2 linked regions of the Chelatococcus sp. HY11 genome follow. The protein of the gene in region 2 binds, or shares a complex with, the protein of the main gene of each other region. Links are inferred from orthologs where the notes say so. Each region holds a gene or a part of one and is shown on either strand. Other genes may lie near its edges.

What was found.
Region 1: the proteins of mfd (region 2) and uvrA are in contact, whole or in part, in a crystal structure (PDB 4DFC), measured with the Escherichia coli proteins. The link is inferred for Chelatococcus sp. HY11 from one-to-one orthologs.

The regions. Positions count from the first base shown.
Region 1 is NZ_JAHBRX010000001.1:692,217-695,948, forward strand. The notes cover bases 305-3,728. They hold uvrA (excinuclease ABC subunit UvrA), read right to left. Parts: upstream 3,379-3,728; coding sequence 505-3,378; downstream 305-504. Outside these bases: KIO74_RS03435 (DUF1127 domain-containing protein), read right to left, coding at 136-297. UniProt on the Escherichia coli protein: The UvrABC repair system catalyzes the recognition and processing of DNA lesions. UvrA is an ATPase and a DNA-binding protein. A damage recognition complex composed of 2 UvrA and 2 UvrB subunits scans DNA for abnormalities.
Region 2 is NZ_JAHBRX010000001.1:1,415,209-1,419,543, reverse strand. The notes cover bases 201-4,227. They hold mfd (transcription-repair coupling factor), read right to left. Parts: upstream 3,923-4,227; coding sequence 401-3,922; downstream 201-400. Other genes in these bases: KIO74_RS06645 (acetyltransferase domain-containing protein), read right to left, coding at 4,098-4,227; zwf (glucose-6-phosphate dehydrogenase), read right to left, coding at 201-322. In the rest of the region: more of zwf, read right to left, coding at 1-200; more of KIO74_RS06645, read right to left, coding at 4,228-4,335. UniProt on the Escherichia coli protein: Couples transcription and DNA repair by recognizing RNA polymerase (RNAP) stalled at DNA lesions. Mediates ATP-dependent release of RNAP and its truncated transcript from the DNA, and recruitment of nucleotide excision repair machinery to the damaged site.

The sequences.
Region 1 (3,732 bases), 720 kb from region 2 along the record:
TGGTCGACAGCGGTATGGATCGATATCGGCTCCTTTGTGACGTCTGGGGCGCTATCACCGCATTCGTCGTCTCAAAACACGAACGCCCGCCAAACGGGCGGGCGTTACGAGCCAGGATCTATGTGATCCCGACGATCAGGCACCGACCTTCGTGTGCTTGCGCGCAATGAAGGGGATATCCCAACGGGACAGGCCGAGATCGTTGAGTTCGCGGTCCGACAGGCGGGACAGCTCACGGACGGTATCGCGGTAACGCAGGTAGCTGCGGATCTTGGCGAGGATATGCGTGACAATCATTTTAATCTCCTGCTGGCGAGGGGCTTCGCGGATGCTGCCGATCTCGCCTTGTTGCGATGCAGCATATAGGCCTTTGCCTCGATTTCAGGCAGGGGAGATTCTGAATGACAGTCATGCGCTGGAAGCATGTCCATGGTGCCGATAGGGTAAGAATTTAGTTACATATGGGCCGAAATCCCCAAAAAAGGGCAAAATCGAGGCTAGGAGCTATTCCGCAGCCGCTTGGTTGCGTGTGCGAAGTGGTCGCCTTTCGAGGACCTCTGCCAAGAATCTGCCCGTGTGACTGCTCGAAGATTTGGCAATTGTCTCCGGCGTGCCTTGCGCCACAATGGTGCCGCCGCCGTCGCCGCCCTCCGGGCCCATGTCGATGACCCAGTCGGCCGTCTTGATGACCTCCAGGTTGTGCTCGATGACGATGACGGTGTTGCCCTGCTCGACGAGCTCGTGCAGTACCTCGAGCAACTTGGCGACATCGTGGAAATGCAGGCCCGTGGTCGGCTCGTCGAGGATATAGAGCGTGCGGCCCGTCGCGCGCTTGGACAATTCCTTCGACAGCTTGACGCGTTGCGCCTCGCCGCCCGACAGGGTGGTGGCCTGCTGACCGACCTTGATGTAGCCGAGACCGACACGCGACAGCGTTTCCATCTTGTCGCGGATCGCCGGCACGGCATGGAACAGGTCACGCGCCTCGTCCACCGTCATATCGAGCACATCGGCGATGGAGCGCTGGCGGTACTTCACCTCCAGCGTCTCGCGATCGTACCGCTTGCCTTTGCACACGTCGCAGGTGACGTAGACGTCGGGAAGGAAGTGCATCTCGATCTTGATGACACCGTCGCCCTGGCAGGCTTCGCAGCGCCCGCCCTTGACGTTGAAGGAGAAGCGTCCCGGCTGGTAGCCACGCGCCTTGGCCTCCGGCAAACCGGCGAACCATTCGCGGATCGGGGTGAACGCGCCGGTATAGGTGGCCGGGTTCGACCGCGGGGTGCGGCCGATCGGCGACTGGTCGATGTCGATGACCTTGTCGAGATGTTCCAGGCCTCCGATGTCATCGAAAGGCGTGGGGTGCTCCAGCGCATTGTTCAGCCGCCGCGCCACCGCCTTATAAAGCGTGTCGATGACGAGCGTCGACTTGCCGCCGCCAGACACGCCCGTGACGCAGGTGAAGGTGCCGAGCGGGAAAGCCGCAGTCACGTCCTTGAGGTTGTTGCCGCGCGCGCCTGATATGGTGAGCTGGCGTCCCTTCTGTGGCTTGCGGCGCTTCGCCGGCAGGGGCACGCCGAGTTCGCCGGTGAGATAGCGGCCGGTCAGCGAGGCTGGATTGGCCAGGATGTCGTTCGGTGTGCCCTGCGCGACGATCTCGCCGCCATGGATGCCGGCGCCCGGCCCGACATCGACAACATAGTCGGCCGTCAGGATGGCGTCCTCGTCATGCTCGACGACGATGACCGTGTTGCCGAGGTCGCGCAGCCGCTTCAGCGTCTGCAGCAACCGCTCGTTGTCGCGCTGATGCAGGCCGATCGACGGTTCGTCGAGAACGTAGAGCACGCCTGTCAGCCCCGAACCGATCTGACTCGCGAGGCGAATGCGCTGGCTCTCACCGCCGGACAGGGTTCCCGAGGCGCGCGCGAGCGTGAGATAGTCGAGGCCGACGTCCAGCAGGAACACCAGACGGTCGCGAATCTCCTTGAGGATACGGCCGGCGATCTCGTTCTGCTTGGCGTTGAGCTGATTGGGAACGGCGTCGAACCAATCCCGCGCGTCGCGCACGGAGAGCTGCGCCACCTCGCTGATGTGGCGATGGCCGACCTTGACCGCGAGCGCTTCCGGCTTGAGGCGGTGCCCGCCGCAGGCCGCGCAGGGCGTCTCGCTCATGAAGCGGCCGATTTCCTCGCGCGCCCAATCGCTTTCGGTCTCCTTCCAGCGGCGTTCGAGGTTGGAGATCACGCCCTCGAAGGGCTTGTTGACCTCGTAGGCGCGCAGGCCGTCCTCATAGGAGAAGCGCACCGACGTCGCGCCGCTGCCGTAGAGGATGACGTCTTGTGCTTTCTCCGGCAGCTCGCTCCACGGTTTCGTCACCGAGAAGCCGTAGTGGCGCGCCAGCGCGTCGAGCGTCTGCCCGTAATAGGGTGACGTCGAGCGTGCCCAGGGGGCGATCGCGCCGCCGCGCAGGGTTAGCTTATGATCCGGCACCACAAGGTCGGGATCGATCCGCATCTCGTGCCCAAGCCCGTCGCAGACCGGGCAGGCGCCATAGGGATTATTGAAGGAGAAAAGCCGCGGCTCGATCTCCGGGATCGTGAAGCCGGACACCGGGCAGGCAAATTTCGACGAGAGCACATCGCGGCGGGGAGCGCCCTTGGCGTCTGTTTCGTCGGCGAACTCAATCACCGCGATACCTTCGGCGAGCTCAAGCGACGTTTCTAGCGATTCCGCCAGGCGCGCCGCGATGTCGGCGCGGACGACAACGCGATCGACCACCACGTCGATATCGTGCTTCAGCTTCTTGTCGAGATTGGGTGCGTCGGCGATCTCGTAATAAGTGCCGTCGATCTTCACGCGCTGGAAGCCGCGCTTCATGAAATCGGCGAGTTCCTTCCGGTATTCGCCCTTGCGGCCGCGCACGACAGGCGCCAGCAGATAGAGGCGCGTCTTCTCCGGCAGGGCCAGGATGCGGTCGACCATCTGGCTGACAGTCTGACTCTCGATCGGCAGGCCGGTGGCCGGCGAATAGGGCACGCCGGCGCGTGCCCAGAGAAGGCGCATGTAATCGTAGATCTCGGTGACCGTGCCAACCGTGGAGCGTGGATTCTTCGAGGTGGTCTTCTGCTCGATGGAGATGGCAGGCGACAGGCCGTCGATCTCGTCGACGTCCGGCTTCTGCATCATCTCCAGAAACTGCCGGGCATAGGCCGACAGGGATTCGACGTAGCGGCGCTGGCCCTCCGCATAGATCGTGTCGAAGGCCAGCGACGATTTGCCCGACCCGGAAAGGCCCGTGAACACGACCAGCTTGTCACGCGGGACCGCGAGGTCGACGTTCTTGAGATTGTGCTCCCGTGCTCCCCGGATGGTGAGCATGCGCGTCGGCCCATCATGGTTGAGACGCCGGCTTTCCGGCAGGACGACCGCGGCTTTCTTGACCGGTGTCGCGGCGGTCGTTGCCACGGCAATCGATGCCTTCTTGGCCGATGCCTCCTTGGCCGGTGCCTTGTTGGCCGACGATTTGGCGACCGATGATTTGGCCGTCGATGATGTGTCCGCCGGGGAGGCGGTGACCGTGGGGTTCTTCTTCGATTTCTGAGCCATGGCTCTCAACGGACAGGTGTGATCGACAGGAGCGGACGGCGCCTGGAGCGCTGAACGACGAACGACATGAAAAAGGAGCCCGCCCTTCTCACATGGCTTGTCGTCATGCGCGAGGGACGAGATCAA
Region 2 (4,335 bases):
GGCGCTCGCCGAGTTTGTCCCAGCCCCGATCAGAGCCCGCCTCCGTGCTGACATAGGACAGGCGGTGGAGGAAACGGCCGAGGGGTTCTTCCTGCAGCTCGTGCGCGGGCACGTGGTCGGCGATCGCCTTGCGGGCGAAGGCCTGGAATTCCGCGTCACTCAAGTCGCGCCTGGACGTGCCGATGATAACGGCGTCGTCGGGCAGCTGTCCCGCGAGGTCACGATGGAAGAGGGCGGGCAGGAGCTTGCGCTGGGCGAGGTCGCCCGTCGCCCCGAAGATGACGAGTGTGAATGGCGGTACCGGGATCACGCGACTGGCCATGCGGACATTTTCTCCTCACATACTCCGGCGGCTGCGCCGTGCTCGTTCCCACAAGATTGCATCGCAGATGCCCTTTGGTCACGCCGCCTTCTTGCGCTCGGCGATCCGTGCCAGATCGCGCATGATGACGGTCGTTCCCTTGAGGCGATGAGCCGGTGTCGCGAAATCGTCGATGAAGACGATGCGCATGTCCGGCCGTACCTTGGCGAGCGAACCTTGTTCCGCGACATAGGCGACGAGCCCTTCGGGATTGGCGAAGGCGTTGTCGCGGAACGAGACGATGACGCCCTTCGGCCCCGCCTCGACCTTCTCCACATTGGCCCGGCGGCACAAGGCCTTGATCGAGACGATCTTGAGAAGCTGCTCCACTTCTTCCGGCAGCTTGCCGAAGCGGTCGATGAGCTCGGCGCCGAAGCCCTCTATCTCGGCGTCGGTGTCGAGCGTCGACAACCGCCGATAGAGTTCGAGCCGCACGTCGAGGTCCGGCACGAAGCTGTCGGGGATCATCACCGGCGTGCCGATGGTGATCGTCGGCGACCAGGCTTCCTCTTCCGCCTCCTCGACACCCGCCTTGAGCTGGGCGACCGCCTCTTCCAGCATCTGCTGGTAGAGCTCGTAGCCGACTTCCTTGATATGGCCCGACTGCTCCTCACCGAGGAGGTTGCCGGCGCCGCGGATATCGAGATCGTGGCTGGCAAGCTGGAAGCCCGCCCCGAGCGTGTCGAGCGACTGCAGCACCTTGAGGCGCCTCTCGGCACTCTGGGTCAGCCGCCGGTTGGCAGGCACCGTCAGCAGCGCATAAGCGCGCAATTTCGCGCGACCGACACGGCCGCGCAGCTGATAGAGCTGCGCGAGACCGAACATGTCGGCGCGATGGACGATCAGCGTGTTGGCGCGCGGAATGTCGAGGCCTGACTCGACGATGGTGGTCGACAACAGGAGGTCGAACTTGCCCTCGTAGAAGGCCGTCATCACATCCTCGAGCTGGCCCGCGGCCATCTGGCCGTGCGCCACGGCCACCTTGACCTCGGGCACCTCGCGGTCGAGGAAGGACTTCACTTCCGCCAGATCGTCGATGCGGGGACAGACGTAGAACGACTGGCCGCCGCGATAGCGCTCGCGCAGCAGCGCCTCGCGCACCGAGAGCGGATCGAAGGGCGAAATGAAGGTGCGGACAGCCAGCCGATCGACCGGCGGAGTCGCGATCAGTGACAGCTCGCGCACGCCAGTCAGCGCCAGTTGCAGCGTGCGCGGGATGGGTGTCGCTGTCAGCGTCAGCACGTGCACCTCGGCGCGCAGATCCTTCAGGCGCTCCTTGTGGCTGACACCGAAATGCTGCTCCTCGTCCACGATGATGAGGCCGAGTTCCTTGAAGCGGATGGCCTTTCCGAGAAGGGCGTGGGTGCCGACCACGATATCGACGGTGCCATCGGCGAGGCCGGCTTTTACAGCTTTCAGCTCAGCCGTCGGCACGAAGCGTGAGGCTTGCGCGACCTTGATCGGCAGGCCCTGGAACCGTTCCTCGAAGGCGCGGTAGTGCTGGCGCGCCAGAAGCGTCGTCGGCACGACGACCGCGACCTGCCGGCCGGAGAGGGCGACCGTGAAGGCCGCACGCAGGGCGACTTCCGTCTTGCCGAAGCCGACGTCGCCGCAGACGAGGCGATCCATCGGGCGGCCCGAGGACAAGTCCTCCAGCACCGCATCGATGGCGTTCTGCTGGTCCTCGGTCTCGTCGTAGGGGAAGCGCGCCGCGAATTCGTCATAGAGGCCATGCGGCGGGACGATGCGCGGGGCTTCCTTCAGGGCGCGGGCGGCGGCGACCTTGATGAGCGCGCTGGCCATCTCGCGGATGCGCTGCTTGAGCTTGGCCTTGCGTGCCTGCCAGGCGGCTCCGCCGAGCTTGTCGAGCGCAACCTCGGTGTCCTCGGAGCCGTAGCGCGAGAGCAGGTCGATGTTCTCGACCGGCAGATAGAGCTTATCGCCGCCGAGATAATGCAGCTCAAGACAATCGTGCGGCGCGCCCGCGACGTCGATGGTCTGCAGACCGACGAAGCGGCCGATGCCGTGGTCGACATGCACCACGAGATCGCCCGCCGAGAGGCTCGAGACTTCGGAGATGAAATCCTGCGCCCGGCGCGACTTGCGTGTCTGACGGACGAGCCGGTCGCCGAGGATGTCCTGCTCACCGATGACCGCGAGGTCGCCGGCCTCGAAGCCGGCCTCCAATCCCCATACGGCGAGCCCGACCTCGCCGGCCGGCAGGCCGAGCGCGACGGACAGGCGCCCGACGGCCGTCGCCTTTTTCAGCCCGTGGTCGGCGAGGACCGAGCCGAGACGTTCGCGCGAGCCTTCCGACCAGGCCGCGACGATGACCTTGCGGCCTTGTCCCTGGAGATGGCGGATATGAGCAACGGCCGCCTCGAAGATATTGATGGTGCCGTCGGCGCGTTCCGGCGCGAAATTCCGGCCCGTCTTGCCGGCGGCGTCGATGATGAGGCGCGCCTCACTCTCGGGCTGGGCGAAAGGCGAGAAGCGCAAGGTCGCTCCTGCCTTGAGCCGCTCGCTCCATTCGCGCTCGCCGAGATAGAGCGCATCCGGCGGCAGCGGCTTGTAGGGCGGCGCTCCGCCCGTCGCGCCGGAGGCCGGGCTCGCGCGGCGAGCCTCATAGTAATCCTTGATCTGGGCAAGGCGCTCGCCGGCGGCATCCTCCGCCAGGGGATCGAAGGCAAGCGGTACGCCCGGCACATAGTCGAAGAGCGTGTCCAGCCCCTCATAGAACAGCGGCAACCAGTGTTCGAGGCCAGGATGGCGACGTCCCTCACTCACCGCCTCATAGAGCGTGTCATCGCGTGTCGCGGCGCCGAAGGCCGTGACATAGCCCTGTCTGAAACGCCGGATGGTTTCGGTGGTGATCTTCACCTCGCTCATCGGCACGAGATCGAGCGAGCGCAGCTGATGCGTGGTGCGCTGGGTCTCCGCGTCGAAGGCGCGGATCGACTCGAGCGTATCGCCGAAGAAATCGAGGCGCAGCGGCTCGGGCAGGCCCGGCGCATAGAGATCGACAATACCGCCGCGCACCGCATATTCGCCGGTATCGCGTACGGTCGCGGTGCGCTGGAAGCCGTTGACCTCCAGCCATTGTACCAGCGCGTCCATGTCGACCGTATTGCCCGGGGCGGCCGAGAGGCTGTCGCGGGCCATCAGCGCGACGGGTGGGACGCGCTGCAACAGGGCATTGACCGTGGTGAGCAGGAGCCGCGGCTTCTCGGCCGACGAGCGCGAGGAGGCAAGCCGCGCGAGCGCCATCATGCGGCGTGCGGTGATCGCCGCGGTTGGCGAAACGCGGTCATAGGGCTGGCAGTCCCAGGCCGGCAGGCTCAGCACCTCGAGTTCGGGTGCGATAAAGCTGAGCGCCGCCTCCGTCGCCGCCAGCCGTCTGTCATCGCGCAGTACATAGACGAGCGAGGCGGCCTTGTCCTCACTCGCCAGCGCCCGCGCGAGATCAGCGATGACGAGGCCGTCTTGACCGTCGGCAACGCTGGTGAGCAACGGGCTGTCGCCCCGCCGAAGGGCATCAACGGCGCGCTGGAGCGGATTCATCGGATCGACCTGTTCAGACAAAAGCAGAGGCTTGACGTGCGGGCGTGTAGCGCGGACTGGGACGTATAAGCCCGCAATTGCGGCTACTCAACGGCTCATGTCCGCCTGAATGCTTTTTGAGGAACATTCGGCCCTTTGCTGGTCGTCGTGGGGCCCGTCCTCATGGCACCCGTCCTCATGGCGTCGGCCGCTCCGCGCCGGCGCGGCATTGCCGGAACGCGCCGCTCAGTTGTTGCCTCTCCTGCGGCAGGAGGCTGTTGGAGCTCATCTTGTCCCACATGTCGAGACGGGCGAGGGCGTCGCTGGCGCAGCTGCAATAGCGCGCGCAGGTGGCTGCGTCGCTGCCGTTGTCGATGCAGGCTTTGGCGCAGCTGCGTTGGAATGGCGTAATGCGGGCAGGCTGCACCACCTGC